DNA from 3 places in the Brevibacillus sp. BD137 genome. Region 1 is predicted to be linked to each of the others. Evidence: riboswitches for the same ligand, from Rfam matches in the RefSeq annotation. Region 1 holds a riboswitch; each other region holds the start of a gene.
The links. A riboswitch is a leader RNA that binds a small molecule or an ion and turns the genes downstream of it on or off. The one in region 1 is predicted to bind cobalamin.

Region 1 (5,101 bases):
TTCGATATGCTCAACAATTGGCATCACGCTAGAAGTCGCATTCTGAATGTAGGAAATGCTCTGTGTCGGTGCAATCGCCAAACGGTACGCATGATAAACACCATGCTTTTGCACCTTTTGCTGTAGATCCGCCCAATCCGCTGGCGTCGGAATGTGCATTCCTTCAAAGAGAAGCTTTGCTTTTTCCGTCCGCGGGCTGTAATCGTTCGTCACGTACTTGTTAAAATAAGTGCCTTTTGCATATTCCGATTGTTCAAAGCCCAAGAAGGTCTTGCCTGTTTCCCTGGCAATTTCCATACTTTTTTCCAAGGAGTAGAAGTTCATCATCATGAAGAACGTACGGGCGAAATCTTTCGCTTCTTCACTTTCGTACGCGATTCTGTTCTTTGCGAGATAACCGTTCAGATTCATCGCACCGAGACCTACAGAGTGCAGCTCACTGTTTGCCTTTTGAACGCCTGGAGCGTTTTCTACACGCGTCATGTCACTCACGGCTGTAATGGCTTCGATTCCTTCGTGGACAGATTCGCGGATCATTTTGCGTTCCATCACATTGACAATATTGAGCGATGCCAGATTGCAGCTAATATCGCGACGGATGATATCCATCTCGCCGTAATTGGTAATCGTCGAAGTCTCCTGTAGCTGGAAGATTTCCGTGCACAGGTTGGACATTTTTACCGAACCGAGATCTTTCAGCGCATGGTTGTTGTTCGCATTCGTTTTGTTCATGATGTACGGATAGCCCGATTCCATTTGGATCATCGCGATTTTGGTCAACATCTCGCGTGCGCTCATCACGGTCTTTTTCTTGATGCGATCGTTAGCCAAGAGCTCCTCGTACATCTCATCGAGGTCCATATCATCCAGATGCACACCGTATTCTTTGTACACGGAGTATGGAGCAAACACAGTCAATGGCTTGTTTTCCTCAGCCAGCTTGTAGAACACGTTTGGTACGATCAGGCCGATGGACAACGTTTTGATGCGGGCTTTTTCATCCGCATTGATTTTTTTGCAATCGAGAAACTCGTTGATATCCCAGCCGAAGATGTTGTAGTACGCTGCACCTGAGCCTTTGCGTTGCCCCATTTGATCCGCGTAGGAAAACGCATCTTCCAACAGCTTGAGAACGGGCATGACACCTTTTGCCGCGCCCTCGACGCCTTTGATCGGCTCTCCTCGTCCGCGAAGCTTGGACAGGTTCACGGCTACACCGCCGCCAATTTTGGATAGCTGCATACAAGTTCCCAAAATAAAGTTGATGGAATTCAGTGAATCATCCATTTCGAGCAAGAAGCAGGAAACCATTTCTCCCCGGCGGCTTTTGCCTGCGTTCAGGAAAGTTGGTGTCGCTGGTTGCAAACGTTGGTCCATCATGGAGACCGTTAAACGCTTGGCGAGCTCAAAGTCACCTTGTCCAAGCGACAGTGCCACAACGGCCACCCTGTCTGGATACTGCTCCAAGTACATCGATTTATCGTTCGTTTTCAAAGCGTAATCTTTATAAAATTTGGAGATAGCCATATACGAAGCAAATTGAAAATCGGCGTCATAGGCCAAACGGAAAACCTCATCGACCTGCTCAACAGTGTATGTTTCATAGACGTTTTCATAGAAGTCATTCTCGATCAAATAGTCCATGCGTTCTTTGACACTGCCAAAGGTCATCGTGTTGGACTGCACTTCTTCCATGAAGACCGCAACCGCTTCCCGATCCTTTTCCAGTTGATAAAATCCGTCGTTGCCACGCTGCATCAGTTCGTTGTTCAATTCAATATGCCGCAATTGCTGCCACCCCACTCGTAAATTGTTCCACGTCACGGCCGGTACCGGACAGTTCGAATTTAGAAATCACCGGAACGCCATATTGGCTCGCGATCGTATCCGCACTTTTGGCAAAGCTGGTTCCCCAATTGCGGTTGCCGCTGGCAGATACCCCGCGCAGATGGACATGATTTCGCTTCAGGAACGTCGCCACCTTCTCCGGCACTTGTCCGAATCCCGTCGTGTATGTGATCAAAATGAATGGCTCGTCCAACACCATATCTTGATCAATTTCCACATGTGGCAAATTAATTTTGTTGACGAATCGTCGGACGTTTCCTGTTTTTGAATCATAAGCGATTAGCATGTCCCTCATCCTATCCTTGCTATTTTTACTCTGTATGTATGTTATTTAGCCAAAGTAAAAGCGCATCCGACGTTTACATGCCGAATGCGCGTGATGACTTCCATCTAGCAATTCGCCAATGCGAATTGAGCGCTCGAACACTTCCCTATCTCCCGTAGGGTAAACAGTGCAAGCGGTTAGGCAGGTCTCCTGGCTTTTGGATCATCGCTCCATTTTCACCTTCCCGATCCCTCAGATCAGTGGCCTTCTTTCGCAAATGGAACTCTCTCATTACAGTGGCGGGACCGCGTCGGATTCTCACCGACTTCCCTATTAAGTCTACCAAATCTGGCTGGTAAACACCTTACCGCATCAATATGTAGTTGGTAAAACTTACTTTACCTCAATATATCGTAGGAGTCAAGCTCAGTATGGGCTCTTTTCGAAAACTAACTATTCTCCTTTTTCGGCTATTGCCAATCTCTGGTTCTCGTTCATATAATAGATTTTGTGTGTGTTGGTTAGCCTTGGAGAGATTGGAGAGTCGCCCTCATGAAAAGCACCGACTATCAACCTGTCGTCATACCTCGTTCATACCGTAGAATCATGACTTATCAAGAGCGTGACTATCACATTTTCGTAAGTATACCTGCCGATCCCCCTCCGGAATCAGGCTTTCCCGTCATATATTTGCTAGATGGCAACTCTGTTTTTGCAACCGTGACCGAAGCGATACGGATACAATCACGTGGTCCTGAACGAACTGGCGTGTATCCTGCTATGGTCGTCGGGATTGGCTATCCAACAGACGACCCATACCATCCTACCCGTTTCTATGATTACACGTATGAGGTTCCCGCCGCAGAGCTTCCTGGCAGCCCAAAAGGAGCCGAGTGGCCACAAATGGGGGGAGCTGAGCAGTTCCTCACCTTTTTAGAGGAGGAGCTCAAGCCTAGCATCGAAAACGACTTCCCCATCGATCGGACGCAGCAAGCGATTTTGGGACATTCGCTAGGCGGCTTATTTGTCTTGCATGTGCTTCTGTCGAGACCAAACGCGTTCCAGCGGTATATTGCCGGTAGTCCCTCTATCCACTGGAATGAGAGCGTGCTGCTTGCGAAGGAGAGTCAATTGCCGAGCCTGCTGACAGATGACCTCGACGTCCATGCGCTCCTCACGATCGGCGAGTTGGAAAACGATGGGCGATTCTTGGTCAAAGAAAAATCGCTGGCGATGATCGAACGATTGTCCTCCATGGGTAAGGGCCAAATCAAGGCTTCCTTTAAGGAATTTGCCAACGAAAATCACTCGTCCGTTTTGCCAGTCTTCATTAGTCAAGGACTCAGATTCGCCACGAAAAAAACTGCCCGCTACTAGCAACGGGCAGTTTTTGTTTATCATGATTCGCTTACTGTAGAGATAACACTTTGGTGATTTGGGGCAGCTCTTCGATGGCAGATACAATCGTTGATGTAATCTCTTCATCAGTCACAGAGACAAGCAGGGCATTCTTCCCTTTTTGCTCGCGGGATACATTCAACTTGGAAACATTGATTTGATACTCGGCCAGTTTTCGTGAGACATCATAAATCACGCCTGGATAATCGATATGGCGAACCAACAATCCGTGGGCCCCTGGAGGTATGCGACACGCGCAGTAATTGATTTCACTGATGTACACTTCTCTCCAATCTTGCGCAAAGGTGTACTTGTTCGCTCCTACACGCAAAATCGCCAAATGATTCGCATATTCGCCAGAGCTGTGTTGGACAGGAATCTTTGTCCCGAGTCCTTCCACTAGCAATGTTGCGATTTCCTCTTTATTTTCATGAGCAAGAATACTTAATTGTGCACCCGCTAACTCTGGCTCGAGTCTTCGAATCAGTTCAGCCAGTTCACGCAATCCAGCATATTGGGTCATGTGATGCCTTCACTCTCCCAGTCAGGTTTATCCTCGTTATTACGGCAGAATCCACGCTTCCGGTTCTTTCTTGATGGAGGATTCGTTATCAGCACGATACCAAGCCGTCAACGTTTGCCCATCTTTCGTATAGTAGATACGGTAGATGGTATTGCCTTTTCCACTGTTGGTAAAAGGACTTTCATCCATCGGTACCGCTGTCACTCCACCCGCGTTTACAACCCCGCCGTTCTCCTTGATGACGTTTTGGATCGTCGCCATATGCTCTTTACCCATGGAGGCCATCCCGAAATAAGAGATGATCGCCAAGAGAACTGCTCCCGCCAAAAATGAAACGATAATCACTTTTGATTTTTTCGTAGCATCCACCGAGTGCTTCCCCCGTCTATCTTAGTTCTCTTTATCGACTAAGCGTACCTTGTCAATCGTACCTCCACCCAAGCACACTTCCCCATCATAGAAGACGACAGCCTGACCAGGTGTCACTGCTTTTTGCGGTTGATCAAATACAACTTCTACGTTGCCATCCTCCAGCAGGTGAACGGTTACTCCCTGATCTGGCTGACGATAACGGAATTTGGCTGTACAAGTAAACGTTTCGGATGGTTTCTTATCACTCACCCAGCTCACGTTGGTTGCCAAGAGACTCTTTGAGTACAGACGGATATGATCAGAGCCTTCGCCAACGATTAGGGCATTTCGTTCCAGATCCTTGTCTACAACAAACCAAGGCTGTCCGCTTGTACCATGACCTCCGCCTATCCCTAAGCCTTGTCTTTGACCCAATGTATAGTACATCAGCCCGTCGTGCGTACCGATGACTGCACCATCTACGGTCTCGATATTTCCTGGTTTGGCTGGCAAATAGTTTTGCAGGAACTCGCGGAAGTTGCGCTCCCCAATAAAGCAGATCCCTGTACTGTCCTTCTTTTTCGCTGTATAGAGTCCTGCTTTTTCCGCGATCTCCCTTACTTGCGGTTTCGGGAGATGACCAATCGGGAACATCGTTTTAGAAAGCTGTTCTTGGCCCAATACATTCAAGAAGTAAGTCTGGTCCTTGTTGTTGT
Region 2 (5,101 bases), on a different contig from region 1:
GGTACAAAACGGACATTCCGTTCGTGTAGAAACAAGCGCAGGGCAAGGCAGTGGTTTTACGAATGAAGATTACAAGGCAGTAGGCGCTGAGATCGTAGAAACAGCAGCAGAGGCATGGGCGTCTGACATGGTCATGAAAGTAAAAGAACCACTCCCTGCTGAATACGGATATTTTCGCGAGGGTCTGATTCTGTTCACGTATTTGCATCTCGCACCAGAGCCTGAATTGACTCGTGAATTGCTCGATAAAAAAGTGATTGCAATCGCTTACGAAACCATCCAGCTCGACAATGGCGCTCTGCCTCTGTTGATGCCGATGTCTGAAGTAGCAGGTCGCATGTCCGTTCAAATCGGCGCGCAATTCTTGGAAAAGCAATACGGCGGAAAAGGCGTTCTGCTCGGTGGCGTACCAGGCGTGCCAAAAGGCGAGGTAGTCGTAATCGGCGGCGGGATCGTTGGAACAAACGCAGCGAAAATGGCGCTTGGACTGGGTGCAAATGTAACCATTATCGATGTAAACGCAGACCGTCTGCGCCAACTGGATGACCTGTTCCAAGGCCGCGTTCAGACGCTGATGTCCAATTCCTTCAATATCGCAAACGCTGTGAAAAAAGCAGATTTGCTGGTAGGCGCTGTACTCATTCCAGGTGCTCGTGCTCCGCGTCTGGTAACAGAAGACATGGTAAAAGAGATGTCACCTGGTTCAGTGATCGTAGACGTTGCGATTGACCAAGGCGGATCGATCGAAACCGTTGACCGCATCACGACTCATGACAAGCCAACCTATGAGAAGCATGGTGTGATTCACTACGCGGTAGCGAACATGCCTGGTGCAGTCGCTCGTACATCTACATTGGCCCTGACCAACGTAACCGTTCCTTACGCGGTACAATTGGCGAACAAAGGCTACGCACAAGCGATTCGCGACAACAAAGCATTGGCAAAAGGCGTAAACGTCATCGACGGAAAAGTAGCTTACAAGGCTGTCGCTGATGCGCATAACCTGCCGTATGCTTCTATCGAAGAAGTTTTGCTGGTGAAAAACTAGCTTCAACGGTAAATAGAAAAGAAGAAACTGCTTGTCCGAGTTTACGGCAAGCAGTTTTTTTATTTAAACTCTCCTCCAAGCTATATAGATCAACATTTCACGAACGAACCCCTTTAGTCGTCCACTTTCATGAAAGACTAATCCCCCTGTGTGTGGTGGTGCTGTTAGGATTTGCCTGCTTACTTGGAAATATGTATCACGTATAAAGGTTACATCCTCCCGAAAAAGTATGGTATTCTACTATGAGGTAAAAAGGTAGAAACGGAGTAAGGAGTGCAGCCGATGTATCAGCTCATAAGAAAATATCTGTTCCAGCAAGATGCGGAAGAGATTCATGAAAAGACAATTGGTGCCTTAAGGCTGGTGGAGGATTCTGCTCCAGGCAAAAGCATCCTGAAGATGATCTATCAGGTAAAAGACCAGCGGTTGGAGAACAAGCTGTGGGGAATGACGTTTCCGAATCCAGTCGGACTTGCAGCCGGTTTTGATAAAAATGCAGAAGTTTATCATGCGCTGGGTGCTCTTGGTTTTGGGTTTGTGGAAATCGGGACATTGACGCCGCAGGGGCAGCCAGGTAATCCAAAGCCCCGATTGTTCCGATTGCCGGAACATCAAGCTGTCATTAACCGGATGGGCTTCAACAATCACGGTGCTTATCTGGCTTCCCAGCATTTGGTCGACTACGCATACTCAGATGTTCCGATTGGGATTAACATTGGGAAAAACAAAGTAACGCCGAATGAAGAAGCGGCCATCGATTATAGCAAATGTATGGACATGCTCTATGCATACGGTCACTATTTCGTCATTAACATCAGCTCTCCAAATACCCCGAATCTTCGTGACTTGCAGGAAACGGAGAGCTTGCGTCATTTGGTGCGTGCAGTAAAAGAAAAGGCAACCGAGATGGAAGGGCGTTCCATCAAAAAAAAGCCGATTTTGTTGAAAGTAGCGCCAGACATGTCAGATGAGCACATGCGCGATGTGGTTCACGCTGCTGTAGAAGAGGGCATTTCCGGAATTATCGCTACCAATACGACACTGTCACGTGAGGCCGTTTCCGGACATCGATTTGCCGAGGAAGCGGGCGGATTGAGCGGTAGACCTCTTACAGAGCATTCCACTGCTTGGGTGAAGGAGATTTATCAAGAAGTAGGAGACAAGGTACCAATCATCGGTGTCGGCGGTATTTATAACGGCGAAGACGCCTACGCGAAAATCCGGGCAGGAGCCAGTCTTGTTCAGGTGTATACGGGGATGATTTATCAGGGCCCAGGTATCGCCAAACAAATCAACAAAAAACTGCTCAAGCTCATGCAACGCGATGGTTTTAAACATATTAGTGAAGTAATTGGCGTAGACGCAAAAGAATAGAAAGAATAAGTATGCATAGGTCGATGGCTCCGTTTGTAGTGGGTCATCGACTTATGCGTTTTTGCTTATATTCTTCCGATTTATGTAGTGATCCGGTATAATGATGTGGGACAAACATGAATTGTCAGTCAATTGCATATAGTCGGCGTTAGGTGCCTTTATGTGACGCATAAAGGGTAACAGGGAATCGGGTGAAAGTCCCGAGCGGTCCCGCCACTGTAACCAGGGAGCTCTCTTTGAGAAGGAAACCACTCATCTTCGTATGGGGAAGGACAAGGAGCGCATGGATCTGGAAGCCAGGAGACCTACCTAGTAGCCACACCCACAGAACCTTCGCGGAAAGGAGCGGTGAATACGAGGCAATGAGGCTGTCTAGTCAGTCTGTTGTTTTGTGTGCACATCTCGTCCACTGATGGATGGGATTTTTTTGTTTGGAGGAAAGAATGAAAGTCAGTGAAGGAGGATAAACATGAATCGATCTCGTCTCGTATCTACTTGTTTGATGATCGCGGGCTTTGTCTTGTATTTTTTGCTCAATGAACCTGAAACAGGACATGCAATGCACATCATGGAAGGGTATTTGCCATTATCCTGGGCCTTATTTTGGTGGGCTGTGTTCTTGCCATTCTTTATTCTTGGGATTCGCTCGATTAACAAGATTGTAAAAGAACATCCCGAGATGAAGCTCCTTATTGGCGTTGCAGGAGCATTTGCATTTGTTTTATCTGCACTGAAAATCCCTTCGGTTACAGGCAGCAGCTCTCACCCGACTGGAACGGGTCTTGGCGCCATTATGTTTGGGCCTTTTGCGATGTCTGTGTTAGGGAGTATGGTGCTCTTGTTTCAAGCCTTGCTTTTGGCACATGGAGGTTTGACTACGCTAGGGGCAAATGCTGTATCTATGGCAGTAGTAGGACCCATGGTGGCATACGGAATCTATCGGTTGATTATGAAAGTGGCCGGAAGTCAGCGTCTGGCGGTTTTTGCCGCGGCGGCTTTGGCTGATCTCGCTACCTATGTGGTGACTTCGCTTCAACTGGCACTCGCATTTCCAGCTGAATCTGGCGGAGTGTTGGCCTCGTTTGCCAAATTCGCAGGAATTTTTGCCTTCACGCAAGTACCGCTCGCTATTAGTGAAGGTCTGTTGACCGTTCTTGTTTGGAACTGGTTGTTATCTTATAACGCAAAAGAGCTTACACAGCTTCGTTTGCTCAAACGGGAGGAATCGCTGTGAAAAAAGGATGGAACTGGCTTTTACTCTTGGGGGTAATCGTACTGGCTACTGTCCCGTTGTTGCTGGTGCAGGATTCGGAATTTGGTGGCGCAGACGGCGTGGCAGAAGAAGCGATCAAGGAAATCGCTCCGAGCTACGAACCGTGGTTTCAACCGCTGATAGAACCGCCAGGGGGAGAGACGGAGAGTCTATTGTTTGCGGTGCAGGCGGCGTTGGGAGCGGGAGTGGTTGGCTACGCCGTGGGCTTGTACAAAGGTCGGTTGGATAAACGCAAAAAATGAACGGGCTGCAGCTTGATTCTCTCTCTTATCAAAACAGGCTAAAACATCTGCCGCCAGCTCATAAGCTATTGCTGGCGAGTGCAATGTTACTGCTCGTCCTGGTGGGACATGTATGGATGCAGATGGCGGTCGTGGTTTGGATGACGATATGGGTAGTGGTGTATGCCCGTATTCCGGTCCGTATCTACTGTGCCTTTATGATCGTGTCACTCTCGTTTTTCGCGGCGGGGCTCCCTGCACTATTGATTGAAGGGGCGAGAGCAGGAGGAGTACAGGTCCAGGTCGCGGCAGCATGGGAATTCGGTTCGTATGTGCTCTATGTGCCGATGTCCTCCTTCAGTAAAGTTTGGATTTTATTTTGGCGGACCATGGCGAGCTTATCTTGCTTTGCTTTCCTTTTGTTTACCGTGCCGTTTGCCGAAATCTTGCAGGTGCTTCGCCGGCTTCATATGCCTGTTCTTGTGACTGACTTATTAATGATCATGTATCGGTTTATTTTTGTGTTGGTAACGATTTCTCACCAGCTCTGGATTGCCCAACGTTCGCGCGGAGGTCATCGCGGCTTCCGGGCGACACTTCGGGATGCAGGGGTTCTCGTTGCGCAATTGTTTGTCAGAGCGATGCGCAAATACGAAGCTCTGCACAAAGGAATGGCGGCAAGAGGTTTCGGGGAGAGCATGCAGGTGCTCTCGTTTCATTCCCATGCCCGCTCGCGCCGCTATGAGTGGGAATCAATCGCAGGCTGTATGCTGCTGGTGCTGCTTGAGTGGTGGACAGGAGGTTGGCGGTTATGACATCACGGTTGTTGGAGTTCATCGATTTGCAGTACACGTATCCGGGAGGGCGGGGACCAGTCCTGTCAGGGCTGTCCTTATGGATTCCAGAGGGGAAAAAGTGTGTTCTTTTGGGGCGGAATGGCTGTGGGAAGTCGACCTTGTTCTTGCATGGAAACGGGATCATCGAGCCACAGCAGGGACAGGTGCTGTGGAAGGGGAAACCGCTTGTCTACAAACGGGTCGCATTGCAAGAGATGACGCAAAAGGTAGGCTTGGTCTTTCAAGATCCCGAGCATCAGTTGATCGCAAGCACAGTGGCGGAAGATATCTCCTACGGTTTATGCAATCAGAAGCTGCCCGTGGACGTAATCCGGGCAAAGGTAGAAAA
Region 3 (5,101 bases), on a different contig from region 1:
AAGCCACGGGACCGGAATACGCGTAAAAAACGAGATCGCGTGTAAAAATGCATTCATCCTTTGATCCTCCACGGTATCCCCGACAAAACCGCGTAGACGGCGTCCGCTTGTCGCGCACTTCTCTGATTGACATCGCCCAGCACATCCGCGAACCATCTGCCCAAACGACTCAAGGCTACACCGCCCAATCCGACCTCGCTTGTGACAGCAATGACTTTTTGCGGGGAATTCTGAACGAGGGTCAGCCACGCCTCTGCCTCGTGCAGCAGGGCTTGCGTGTGTGAAGCACTTCTCCATTCCGACTCATCCACGCTCATCAATCGATTACTCACCCAAGTGGACAGACAATCGATCAACACCACATCATACTGCTCACGAAATGCGTGGTAATCCGTTAATCGCTCTCCTATCTCCACACAGCCCCATTCCAGCGGACGACGTGCCTGATGCAGCTCGATTCTCTGCTTCATTTCATCATCCCAAGCCTTGCCTGTCGCCACGTACAGGACTCGACTGCCCAACTTCATCGCGAGCTCTTCCGCGTAGCGGCTTTTTCCTGAACGGACACCGCCTGTTACCAGCACCAAGCTCATCGCTGTTCCCTTCCTTCCGCATGGACCTCGCGAAGCGCTGCCAAAAGTCGTTCATTTTCCTCTCGTCCACGCACGGCAACTCTCACATCATGGGCCGTCAAACCGGGATACATCGCACAGTTGCGGATTAGAACGCCTTTTTTGCCGAGTCGTGCCTGCAGTTGCTCGGCTGGCAATCCTTCTGGCGAGCGCAGTAGCAAAAAGTTTGCCTCCCCCGGCCATACCCGCCAGCCCAACTCTCTACGGATGCAGTCAGTCAAATACGCACGTTCTGTTTTGATCAGCCTGCGCGTCTGTTCCTCGTATGCCTGCTCCTGCAAGCACAGTTCTCCTGCCAAAAGGGCCAGTGCATTTACGCTCCAGCTCACTTGCTTTTGGCGCATTTTCGCAATGACATCCGGATGTGCAATCGCATAGCCCAAGCGCAATCCCGGGATCGCGTACATTTTCGTCATCGAACGCATCAAAATCACACGAGGAAAGTGCTCCAGCTGCGTCGCCAATGTATACTGCCGCTCTTCCTCTACAAAATCGAGAAAAGCCTCGTCCACGATGAGCCACGTATTGGTCTCTTGCGTCCATTCCGCCATTTGGCGCAGCTCATCCGGTTGATACAGGATTCCGGTCGGATTGTTAGGTGACCCGACAAATACGAGATCCGCCTGCGCAAAAAGTGTATACAGCTCTTCAGAATCGGGCTTGTACCCGTTCGCTTCCTTCCCGAAGCAGCCAATGACACGAGCACCATACTGCTCGGAAAGTTGCGCGTATTCCGAAAAGCAAGGATACACCACACCAACTGTTTGCGGCGAAAGACCGAGGATGGCCAGTGCCATTGCCTCCGCGGCACCATTCGCAGGCAGCAGCCATTCCTCCGACATTTGCAGCCGTTTGGCCAGCGCACGACGAAACACACGATGTCCAGGGTCTGGGTAATGCCCTACAGCAGCCAACGAAGCTAGTAGCATCTCACGGACGCTTGCTGGCATCCCCAGCGGATTAATATTGGCACTGTAATCCAGAAACTGCCCGGGCTCTCGACCAAAGCGCTGCGCTGCGGTCAGCAGGTCTCCACCATGACCGTACGTCTCTATTACACCTGCGCTTGTCAAAACTCTACCCCCAGCACAGCTGGAATCCCTTCATCGTAGTAATGCTTGATTGGCTTCATCTCTGTCACCAGATCTGCGATGTCTAGGATCTCCTGCTTTGCTGCCCGTCCCGTAATCACGAGGTGGGTATGACTTGGCCTGTTTTGAATCGCTTCCAACACAGCGGACAATGGCAACACATCGTCAATCGGGAAGCGGTCAATCGCCAATGCATTATTCAGCTCATCCAGAATGACAACATCGTACGCTCCGGAAGAGAGCTTCTCGCTCGCAAACGCCCAAGCTTCTTTCAATGCCTCACGATGCTCCTCCGGTGTCTTTGTCCAGGTGAAGCCGACGCCCTTTTGCACGATTTCAATGCCCAATTTATCAAAAATAATCTTTTCTCCGTATGTTCGCTCCGGCGACTTGATGAATTGAACCATCAGCACCTTTTTCCCGCGCCCTGTCGCCCGCACAGCCAATCCGACTGCTGCCGTCGTTTTTCCTTTGCCGTCTCCTGTGTAAACGAGGGTCAAGCCCCGCTTCTTATCGTTTTTCTCCATCGTGACCACCTCAAAAAGTGACGTATTTTACTCCGCTGTTCTATCCATACTTTCCGAAGCAATAAAACGGTCATGACCGTTTTGTTGACCGCAAGCGGTCGCATCCACCTTTATGAAAAACGTCGAGACGTTTTTCACAAAAAAAAGCGCTCTGTTTCCCCCAGTACGTAAGGAAAAACAAAGCGCGGATAGCTGAAAAGCAACAATCCTCACCTCTTCCTTTGACCCGAAGGAAATCAGTGTAAACATAAAACAGGCAGGTCTCCTGGCTTGAGGATCATCGCTCTTCTTCTCCTTCCCGCTCCCGGATGGGCAGTGGATGGCATGGTGCCTTGAAGAATAGCTACTCTCTTACAGTGGCGGGACCGCGTTGGCTTTTCACCAAACTTCCCTTTTAACCTTGCTCCTGCGAATCGGTTTCGCAAAAACAAGGACCTGTTTCTCTTCCATATGTAAATGTCATTCGTTTCGTTGACAAGCACTTGCTTTAATAATAGCAAAAGCTACCGAGGATTCAAGCAAAAGCTGCCGATTCCTCGCAGGTGGCTATTGGCAGAAAATTTAAGATAATGACCGTTTACTTACTTGACGTTTTTCGTTACCCTATTGGCAAAACAATCGAAAGTGGTGTGCAGTCATGCTATATCCCCCGATTCCAAAAATAACAGACATGGATTTGCCCAGCCCACTGCCGATCAAGGAATGCAGCGAACCGATGATCCTCCTCTCTTCCCTTTCGGAACAAATCACGATCTATCCAGCCTACTACCACGAGGGCTATGCCGGAACAAAGCCGGAAGCCTTTTTGCGAGAAGGGGCAGCACGCAAGCTCGCTACGGCAGCCGCGCAACTGCCAGTTGGCTACAAGCTCGTCGTGCTGGACGGCTGGCGCTCGTTCGAGGTACAGGCATCGTTGTATGAGCGTTTCCGTGAAGCTCTGATTTTACAAGGCTGGCAGGAGGGACCCGCACTCACGGAAGAATTGAGTAAATTCGTTGCTTATCCAACAACAGACCTCTCCAAACCGTCCCCGCACCTATCCGGTGGTGCAGTCGATCTGACTATCGCAGGACCTGATGGCTGGCTGGAAATGGGGACAGACTTCGATGATTTCAGTGAAAGGGCTGAGACTCGCCATTATGAAGAACTCGTACAGCCTACCCAAAAAGACATCGAGATTCGAGACAATCGCCGACTGCTCTATCATTTGATGACTGCTGCCGGATTCGTCAACTATTCGCAGGAGTGGTGGCATTTTGAGTATGGTACGCGCACGTGGGGACAAAAAACGCAGCAGGAGCCGATCTATGGCGGAGTCTTGTCGATGTGAGAAATAGCTTCCATGAAAAAGACCGTCAGCTCATACTGCCTGACGGTCTTGCTTATTCGTATATGAAACCATCACTGCATAAAATCCGCCATGATGATCTCCGTATCAAACGGCGTAATCCCTTCCTCCATGGAAAATACCGTATCTGCCTCTTCTGCTTGATCAATCAGCGTCCCTCTCGCCTGTGCATGAAGCATAAACAACTCATGCAGGGTAGGCTTCACCAACGAGGTGAGCGCTCTTCCCATCAGCTCCACCCCTCCGGCATTGGACTCCACATTGTTGGCAAAACGCGGGTCGGAATTCAGGGCGATATCCGTCCAAATCACTTTTCTCTCCACGAGATCCAGAATGACCGGGATACAAATCCGCGTGTTTGCGGCGAGATCAATCTTGTCCTGTACCGTCTGCGGCTCGAAAATTTCTCCCGTCTGTGGCGCCGACCGAATCATCCAGCCTGCGTAGCATTCAGGCAAATCACAATAAGGCTGACTCGAAAACGAATACAGGTTCATTACGACGTATCGACCACCATAGCGGATGACAGAATCAATTCCGATGTCGATGAACTCGCACGCGCCTTCGGGAGCCTCCACAATATCCCCGCTATGGTACGCTTGATACTTGTCGGAACGCAGGTTGGTATAAGAAATATGCTCTATGTACTTCCAGTCTTCGTTATAGAGCACGGCAGACAAATCGATATCGACTCTGCCTGTAGGGACATCGTTGACGATCCCTTCCCTCCACCACAGGAAAAAGCGAATCGTTCCTCCATCCGGGATCGATAGTCGGGAGCCGCGTGCAATCGTGCGCAACGCTTTGCTGGCGGATCGCATCGAAAACGGAACGAGATGCTCCTGTAGCCGCGGATCGATATAGACGTTGCCCAGCGACGGCAATTGGGCAAAACGGTTTAACAACGCTGTCCGGCAAATATCCGCTGCCTTTTGTCTGCTGTCCTCTTGCAAGCCTGGCACTCGGTTTTCGATTGCCTGTACTTTCGCCACTTGCCCTTTCGGAAAAAAGGTACGCCATTCCCCGTAGCTATCCCGTTTGTCGAAGTGATTCATAACTTGCAAAAGAACTGGAGTTGATACACCATCCGCAATTTTCTCGAAGGCAGTAAGGACTGGACTCCCCTGCTCCGTCAAACGCAACAAATGATCCAGACGACGGGCAAATTCCCCTGGACGTTGTTTAAGCAGCTTGATCGCCGTATTCAAATCCGCACGGACCAGCGCCTGCTCTACTTGGCTATTGAACGTCTCGATCTTGTGATTGTTGCGCAAAATATCGAATGCTTCTGCCGCTTTCGGATAGCGATCCTTATATTCAAACGGATGTAAGATTTCCCCAAGACGAATCCATCTGTTTTTGTAACGATTCATGTCTTCTACGATATTCGAGCTGGCTTCCAGCAGGCTAAGGAGCAGTCTTCTTTCCCCGCGTTTGAACTTGCGAAATTTTGCAGGCTCTGCCAAGCTCACATCTCCATCAGACAGCGCCACTGCCAGACGC

Region 2: linked by a shared signal. The riboswitch ahead of ODZ53_RS27405 (energy-coupling factor ABC transporter permease) and the one ahead of nrdI (class Ib ribonucleoside-diphosphate reductase assembly flavoprotein NrdI) in region 1 are both predicted to bind cobalamin.
Region 3: linked by a shared signal. The riboswitch ahead of ODZ53_RS10735 (hypothetical protein) and the one ahead of nrdI (class Ib ribonucleoside-diphosphate reductase assembly flavoprotein NrdI) in region 1 are both predicted to bind cobalamin.

The regions. Positions count from the first base shown of each region.
Region 1 covers NZ_JAOTNO010000002.1:477,804-482,904, forward strand. Annotated here, with positions in the region: gene nrdE (class 1b ribonucleoside-diphosphate reductase subunit alpha) at 1-1,788, opposite strand, end outside; gene nrdI (class Ib ribonucleoside-diphosphate reductase assembly flavoprotein NrdI) at 1,775-2,134, opposite strand; cobalamin riboswitch at 2,297-2,495, opposite strand; gene ODZ53_RS05570 (alpha/beta hydrolase) at 2,666-3,490, shown strand; gene ODZ53_RS05575 (ACT domain-containing protein) at 3,522-4,034, opposite strand; gene ODZ53_RS05580 (hypothetical protein) at 4,074-4,403, opposite strand; gene mnmA (tRNA 2-thiouridine(34) synthase MnmA) at 4,425-5,101, opposite strand, start outside.
Region 2 covers NZ_JAOTNO010000020.1:34,058-39,158, forward strand. Annotated here, with positions in the region: gene ald (alanine dehydrogenase) at 1-1,048, shown strand, start outside; gene ODZ53_RS27400 (quinone-dependent dihydroorotate dehydrogenase) at 1,331-2,422, shown strand; cobalamin riboswitch at 2,556-2,749, shown strand; gene ODZ53_RS27405 (energy-coupling factor ABC transporter permease) at 2,892-3,656, shown strand; gene ODZ53_RS27410 (energy-coupling factor ABC transporter substrate-binding protein) at 3,653-3,937, shown strand; gene cbiQ (cobalt ECF transporter T component CbiQ) at 3,934-4,731, shown strand; gene ODZ53_RS27420 (energy-coupling factor ABC transporter ATP-binding protein) at 4,728-5,101, shown strand, end outside.
Region 3 covers NZ_JAOTNO010000004.1:142,462-147,562, reverse strand. Annotated here, with positions in the region: gene cobS (adenosylcobinamide-GDP ribazoletransferase) at 1-57, opposite strand, end outside; gene cobU (bifunctional adenosylcobinamide kinase/adenosylcobinamide-phosphate guanylyltransferase) at 54-593, opposite strand; gene cobD (threonine-phosphate decarboxylase CobD) at 590-1,705, opposite strand; gene cobO (cob(I)yrinic acid a,c-diamide adenosyltransferase) at 1,702-2,250, opposite strand; gene ODZ53_RS10735 (hypothetical protein) at 2,278-2,499, opposite strand; cobalamin riboswitch at 2,489-2,704, opposite strand; gene ODZ53_RS10730 (M15 family metallopeptidase) at 2,888-3,580, shown strand; gene ODZ53_RS10725 (TerD family protein) at 3,652-5,101, opposite strand, start outside.